Regions from separate parts of the Variovorax sp. VRV01 genome, predicted to be linked through region 2. Evidence: predicted binding sites of a transcription regulator. Region 2 holds the regulator's gene; each other region holds the start of a gene.
What was found. The regulator sigma-54, encoded in region 2, starts transcription at its own class of promoters, with help from an activator protein. The targets are predictions, from matches to a motif close to TGGCANGNAANCTGCTTT.

Region 1 (2,265 bases), on a different contig from region 2:
GGCGCTCATGCCGCCGGGCACGCCGCGCGGCACGGCCGCACCGCTGCCCGATGTGGGCGCGATGGTGCGCGAGGCCGAGCGGCGCTGGGGCATCGGCAGCGTGGCGCGCCTGGTCGTCGACCACCCGGGCGACGCCGCATCGCGCGTGAAGCTCGTGCGCAGCGAGGCATCGCGCGTGTCCGTCAGCCCGCGCTACCTGGCGTTCGAAGGTCCGCAGGGATCGTTGCGGCAGGTCAAGGACCACTCGGGCCCCGCCGCCGAAACCCGCGGCGTGCTCTACGGCCTGCACATGGCGCGCTTTGCCGGCACCACGGTGCGCTGGCTGTACTTCATCGCGAGCCTGGCCGGTGCGGCCATGGTGGCAACGGGGCTCGTGCTGTGGGCCGTCAAGCGGCGCGCCAAGCGGGCCGATCCCGAACGCGCGCCGGCCGGCCGCCGGCTCGTGGAGCGGCTCAACGTCGCGGCCATTGCGGGGCTTCCCGCGGCGATGGCGGCGTTTCTCTGGGGCAACCGGCTGCTGCCGGTGGATGCCACGGATCGCCGCGAGTGGGAGATCCACCTGTTCTTCGCGGTGTGGGCGCTGATGCTCTTTCACGCGGGCGCGAGGCCGGTCCGGCGCGCATGGACGGAGCAGTTCGGCACCGCCGCCGTGCTGTGCGCGGCGCTGCCGCTGTGGAACATGTGCGCCGGCGGCCGCCACCTGTTCGCCAGCATCCGCGCGGCGGACTGGGTGTTCGCGGGAATCGAGCTTGCGCTGCTGGCAACGGCTGCGCTGCTTGCCGCGATGGCGATGAAGACCGCGCGCCGGGCTGGCACCTAGCACCTGCCGCAGCGACCCGTTGCACGGCCCGACCACTGCGCCGGGATGCAACGGTGCCGGCCCGCGCGCTGTTCGACCTTGTAGCAATGCAGCGGGAAAACCCGCGGCCGGCAGCCCGCGCGATGCGCGAAAGAGCCCCTGGAAGGCTGCATCGCGCGTGGCATGGAGATTGCCCTTGACTCCCGTGAAGGCATGCCCGCGTGGCACGCCCGAGCCGCTATCCACACCCACGAGGAGACATCCCATGCAATTGAAGCTCTTGAACGCGCTCATGGCCATCGGCCTGGCCGCGGCCGGCGGCGCCGGCGCGCAAGTCACGGACAAGATGATCCAGTCCGAAGCCACGGCGAACGGCAACGTCCTGACCTGGGGGGTCAATACCCAGGGCCAGCGCTACTCGCCGCTGAAGCAGGTCAACACCGGCACCGTGTCCCGGCTCGCGCCGGCATGGGCCTTCTCCTTCGGCGGGGAGAAGCAGCGCGGCCAGGAGGCGCAGCCCGTGATCCACAACGGCAAGATGTTCGTCACCGCCTCGTACTCGCGCATCTACGCGCTCGACGCCACCACCGGCAAGAAGCTGTGGAAGTACGAGCACCGCCTGCCCGAGGGCATCATGCCGTGCTGCGACGTGGTCAACCGCGGCGCGGCGCTGTACGACAACCTGGTGATCTTCGCCACGCTCGATGCGCAGCTGGTGGCGCTCGACCAGAACACCGGCAACGTGGTCTGGAAGGAGAAGATCGACGACTACGCGGCCGGCTACTCGGCCACCGCGGCGCCGATCATCGCCAACGGCCTGATCCTCACGGGGGTGTCGGGCGGCGAGTTCGGCATCGTCGGCCGCGTCGAGGCGCGCGACGCCAAAACGGGCAGCATGGTGTGGTCGCGCCCCACGGTGGAAGGCCACATGGGCTACACCTACGACAACGACGGCAACAAGAAGGAGGCGGGCGTCTCGGGCACCGTCAACAAGAGCTGGCCGGGCGACCTCTGGAAGACCGGCGGCGCCGCCACCTGGCTGGGCGGCACCTTCGATCCCAAGACCGGCCTGGCCTACTTCGGCACCGGCAACCCGGCGCCGTGGAACAGCCACCTGCGCAAGGGCGACAACCTGTTCTCGTGCTCGACCGTGGCCATCGACGTGAAGACCGGCCAGATCAAGTGGCACTACCAGAACACGCCCAGCGACAGCTGGGACTTCGACGGCGTGAACGAGTTCGTCACCTTCGACATGGACGGCCGGCGCGTGGGCGGCAAGGCCGACCGCAACGGCTACTTCTACGTGAACGACGCCACCACCGGCCAGCTGCTGAATGCCTTTCCCTTCGTGAGGAAGACGACCTGGGCCGACGGCATCGACCTGAAGACCGGCCGCCCGAACTTCGTGGCCGACAACCGCCCGGGCGATCCGGTCGCGGGCGGCGACGGCAAGAAGGGCAGCTCGG
Region 2 (2,265 bases):
GCTGAAGTCGAACAGCGAAGCGGTGAAGCGCCTGAGCAGGCTCCCGCGCCCGGCCGGAAACGGGTTGAACAGGCGCAGCTCGACATTCGGCGTGGCGGCCAGGCCGAGCAGCAGTTCGTCCTCGCCCGAGGTGTAGAGATCGTCCATCAGGAGCCGCACGCGCACGCCGCGCCGGGCCGCATCGCGCAGCGTGCGCAGCAGGTAGCGGCCGGTCTCGTCGTTCTCGATCTGGTAGTACTGCACGTCGAGCGTGCGCTGGGCGCGCCGCGCGAGCTGGATGCGGGTGTCGAAGGCGAAGTCGCCGCCCGGCATCAGGCGAAAGCCGCTCAGGTCCGGGTCGGGCTGCGAGGCCAGCGCGATCTTGCCGAGCGCGGTGTCGGCCGACGCGGCCATGGCCTTGGTGGGCGGGCGCGGTGCCTCGTCGGGCAGGGTGGCGCAGCCGGCGACGAGCAGCGCCGCCAGCATGGCAAAGACCGCGAGCCCACAGCGCGACAGCAGGCGGCGGGCCATCGGCGGCTTTCTACAGGGCCTTGCGAAGGTTGGCGGGCGCGATGCGCAAGGCCTCGCGATACTTGGCCACGGTGCGGCGTGCGCACTCGATGCCCTGCTCCTTGAGCATTTCGGAGATCTGGCTGTCGGACAGCGGTTTCTTGATGCTCTCGGAGCTCACGAACTGCTTGATCAGCGCGCGCACCGCGGTGCTCGACGCATTGCCGCCGGTCTCGGTGCCGAGCGCCGAGCCGAAGAAGTACTTGAGCTCGACCGTGCCGAAAGGCGTGGCCATGTACTTGGCCGTGGTCACGCGCGAGATGGTCGATTCGTGCAGGCCGAGTTCGTCGGCGATCTCGCGCAGCACCAAGGGCCGCATTGCGAGCTCGCCGTGCACGAAGAAGCTCTTCTGCCGCTCGACGATGGCGTTGCTCACGCGCAGGATGGTGTCGAAGCGCTGCTGGATGTTCTTGATGAACCAGCGCGCCTCCTGCAGCCGCTGCGACAGCGCCTGGCTGCCCTCGCCCTTGTGCGACTTGAGCGCGCCGGCATAGATGTCGTGCACGCGCAGCCGCGGCATCACCTCGGGGTTGAGCATGACGCGGAACTTGGCATTGGTGCCGCGGCCGATCTTGGTGACGATCACGTCGGGAATCACGATGTTGCGCTCGACGTCGACGAAGCGGCGGCCCGGCTTGGGCTCCAGACGCGAGATGATCTGCAGCGCCGAGCGCACCACCTCTTCGTTGGTGCGCGTGAGCGTGGCCAGGCGCTTGAAATCGCGCCGCGCGAGCAGCTCCATCGGCTGCTTGCAGATCGCGATGGCGGTCTTGCGCACCAGGGCCTGCTCTTCGGTCTCGCTTTCGCTGGCCAGCGCGCGCAGCTGGATGCACAGGCATTCGCCCAGGTCGCGCGCGCCGACGCCGGCCGGCTCCAGGCTTTGCAGCAGGCCGAGCGCCACCTGGAAGTGGTGCACCAATTCGTCGAACTGGTCGTTGTCGTCGCCCGCGAGGCCCGAGGCCAGCGCCGGCAGGGAGTCTTCGAGGTAGCCGTCGTCGTTGAGCGATTCGATCAGGAAGCGCAGCGCGGCGCTGTCGTTCTCGTTGAGCCGCAGGCTCAGCGCCTGCCGGTGCAGGAAGGACTGCAGCGACTCCTGGCTGCGCGCGAGCTCGGTGGCGTCGGCGCGTTCGTCGTCGCCCAGGTTGTTCTGGCGCGCGGGGGCGTCGCTGCCCCATTCGCTGTCGTCGGGCGCCATGTCGACGGTGCCGTCGCCTTCCCAGTCGGGCTCGCGCTCGGTGGCGTCGGCGGCGGGTACGTCGGCCTCGGCTGCCGAGGAGGTTTCGCTCGAAGTGGTGGTTGCGCTGCTGGCCGGGGCCGAGGCGAATTCGCCCTCGGCGGCTTCACCGGCTTCGTCGCGCGGCACCGGCGTGTCGATGGCGTCGAGCCCGAACTCCTCGCGCGCCGCTTCTTCCGCGGTGCGTTCGAGGAACGGGTTCTCGTCCAGCATCTGCTCCACCTCCTGGCTCAGTTCGAGCGTGGACAGCTGCAGCAGCCGGATCGACTGCTGCAGCTGGGGCGTGAGCGCCAGGTGCTGCGAAACGCGAAGGGACAGCCCTTGCTTCATGGAGACCGACTCCTCCCTTACATCCGGAAGTGCTCGCCGAGGTACACCCTGCGTACTTCGGCGTTGTCGACGATCTCCGAGGGTGTGCCTTGTGCCAGCACATGCCCGTCGCTGATGATGAACGCGTGATCGCAGATGCCCAGCGTCTCACG
Region 3 (2,265 bases), on a different contig from region 2:
CACAACCCGGAACCGCACTCACAATTTTGCTCTCAAACAGAAAGACGCCGCACGCCAGTCCAATTAGAAGGAGAGCCGCCAGTTGATTCGGCTGCGCCAGATTTGCGCCAAATCTTATTCCATCCAATGGGGGAGAGACAAATTCGACATCTAGCCTAAACCACTGTGCGAGTGAAATACCTACCGAAATGACAGCCGCAATTACCAAAGCAATCACTATCGGTTGCAGTTCGTGGAGAGGATTTTCGAGCGTAGATTCGTTCATCAAGTTCGCTGCAGAAATCATTGTCAGGGCGGCGCCTAATATATATAGCCATGAGACCCAGCCATCGCCCCAAAACACGACCTCTCCAGCCATTGCTTGTAGCAATGGGACAAAGGAAAGTAGAACAAGAAAAAGTGCGGCCTTTGGAAGGCTGATTTGCCTCCACGCAGTGCCAAAGATTAATACGGAGAAGCCCACTCCGACCGCAACATCGTGTCTAAAAGCAGGCCATGGAAAAAAATGATCTGGAATCAAAAGACCGAGCGCCAGCATAAAACCCAAGAAATACATCGTGCGCTCTTTTGATTTTGTAAAACCTAAAAAAAAACGCTCCCTCGGGAGCGTTTTAGAGTTCTAGACAGAATTAACCGCGGCAGGAACCTGGCAGGTATTTAGGAGGAATTGTGGTACCGTCCGCGGAAGCACCACACCTCCAAGCGAAGATCGTCTTACCGGCGTCACTGGTGGTCAGTGCAGTAGCTGCGGCGCTAAGCGGACGGAGAGTAAGGACATCGGCAGAACCAGCGGTCAACTGCGTAATTCCCTGCGATGTCACGGTAACCATGCCATCAGCAGCAACTGCGATGCTTTTCACGTATTTGGAAACAGTTGCTCCGGAAGCGGCCCCTCCATCGCAAGGAAACATTGCGGCCGTAAGAGTCGTTGCGGAGGTCGACTGGACAGCTTCCGTAACGGTGGTGCGGCAAGAAGATGCTGCCAACACGATTTCCGAGACCTTTGCACGAACCGTGTAGTCCTGATAAGCCGGAAGAGCCACAGCAGCCAAAATACCAATGATCGCCACAACGATCATCAATTCGATAAGGGTGAAACCCTTTTGCACATTGCGTGCGATAGAACGACGGTTCATTCAAAACTCCAGGTTGGTTTGTAGAGCCCGGGAACCAAGCCCGGAGCGCAGCAACTTCCGCAGCATCTGTGCCACGCCATCCTGAGGTCCTGCTACGGCGAAACCGAGTACTTTGTACCGACTAAAGTTACACCGAGTGACAAAAACAGCGCTTAGATGCTACGAGTCGTGACAAATTTGTCAGCAAACCCAGCGCGTCCGACTCAAAACGTCAGCACCCCATCCGCCTTCAGCCATCGGATATCCCGCTGCGCCAACCCCGCCACCTGATGCCCGGCCAGGTCCTCGATCTGCCACATGATCTCTTCGGTTTCCGCCGGCTTGGTGTGGGTGATGTAGATCGGAAACTTCTTGGCCGGATCGATGTGCGCCAGCTCGTCGGCCAGCGCGCGGGGCGACAGGTGCAGGCTGCGTTCCGCCAGGGCCTGCTCGCGGTTGCTGAATGCCGTTTCTATGACGAGCATGGCCACGTCCAGGGCGTTGAGGCGGTCCCAGAAGGGGGTGTTGCGCTCGGTGTCCCCGGTGAAGACCCAGTTGGCGCCGCCCTCGGCGCGGCTCACGGCAAAGCCGCAGGCGGGCACGGTGTGCACGGCCGGCAGCACCTCGATGCGCTTGGGGGCGGCGGTGCCCAGTTGCAGCACCTGGCCCACCGCAATGTCGTGAAAGCTCACGAAGGGCGCCTCGGGGCTGGGAATGCTTTCGAAGTCGGGCCAGATGACGTTGTTGAACACGTGGGCGCGCAGCGCCTCGATGGTGGCGCGCAGGGCGTGCACGCGCAGCGGGCGGGTGCGGCGGCCGGCCACGGCGTCGAGCATGAGGGGCAGCGCGGCGATGTGGTCGAGGTGGCTGTGGGTGAGCACCACGTCGTCGATGCCTGCCATTTCTTCGAGGGTGAGGTCGCCCACGCCGGTGCCCGCATCGACGAGCAGGTCGGTGTCGATCAGGAACGAAGTGGTCCGGCAGTCCTTGGCAATGGCGCCCGAGCAACCCAGCACGCGAACCTGCATTGTGAGAGCCCCTCTGCTTGTGTCTTCTGCTGCCGTCATTTGGTTTCGAACCGGGTTGCGCCGTCCCATTCGGGGTCCTGGGGCCGCAACGCCATGGAGGCTAATCGTTGTGCGTAGAGCTG

Region 1: IB278_RS32625 (PQQ-dependent methanol/ethanol family dehydrogenase) is a predicted target of sigma-54. The motif match lies at 979-996, and genes of this name have one in related genera.
Region 3: IB278_RS19495 (pilin) is a predicted target of sigma-54. The motif match lies at 1,193-1,210, and genes of this name have one in related genera.

The regions. Positions count from the first base shown of each region.
Region 1 is NZ_JACVBS010000034.1:27,879-30,143, forward strand. Features, by position in the region: gene IB278_RS32620 (PepSY-associated TM helix domain-containing protein) at 1-820, shown strand, start outside; gene IB278_RS32625 (PQQ-dependent methanol/ethanol family dehydrogenase) at 1,065-2,265, shown strand, end outside.
Region 2 is NZ_JACVBS010000005.1:278,118-280,382, reverse strand. Features, by position in the region: gene IB278_RS11625 (phospholipase D family protein) at 1-510, opposite strand, end outside; gene IB278_RS11620 (RNA polymerase factor sigma-54) at 521-2,113, opposite strand; gene lptB (LPS export ABC transporter ATP-binding protein) at 2,131-2,265, opposite strand, start outside.
Region 3 is NZ_JACVBS010000010.1:224,568-226,832, reverse strand. Features, by position in the region: gene IB278_RS19500 (PglL family O-oligosaccharyltransferase) at 1-556, opposite strand, end outside; gene IB278_RS19495 (pilin) at 630-1,136, opposite strand; gene IB278_RS19490 (3',5'-cyclic-nucleotide phosphodiesterase) at 1,340-2,143, opposite strand; gene IB278_RS19485 (CHASE2 domain-containing protein) at 2,179-2,265, opposite strand, start outside.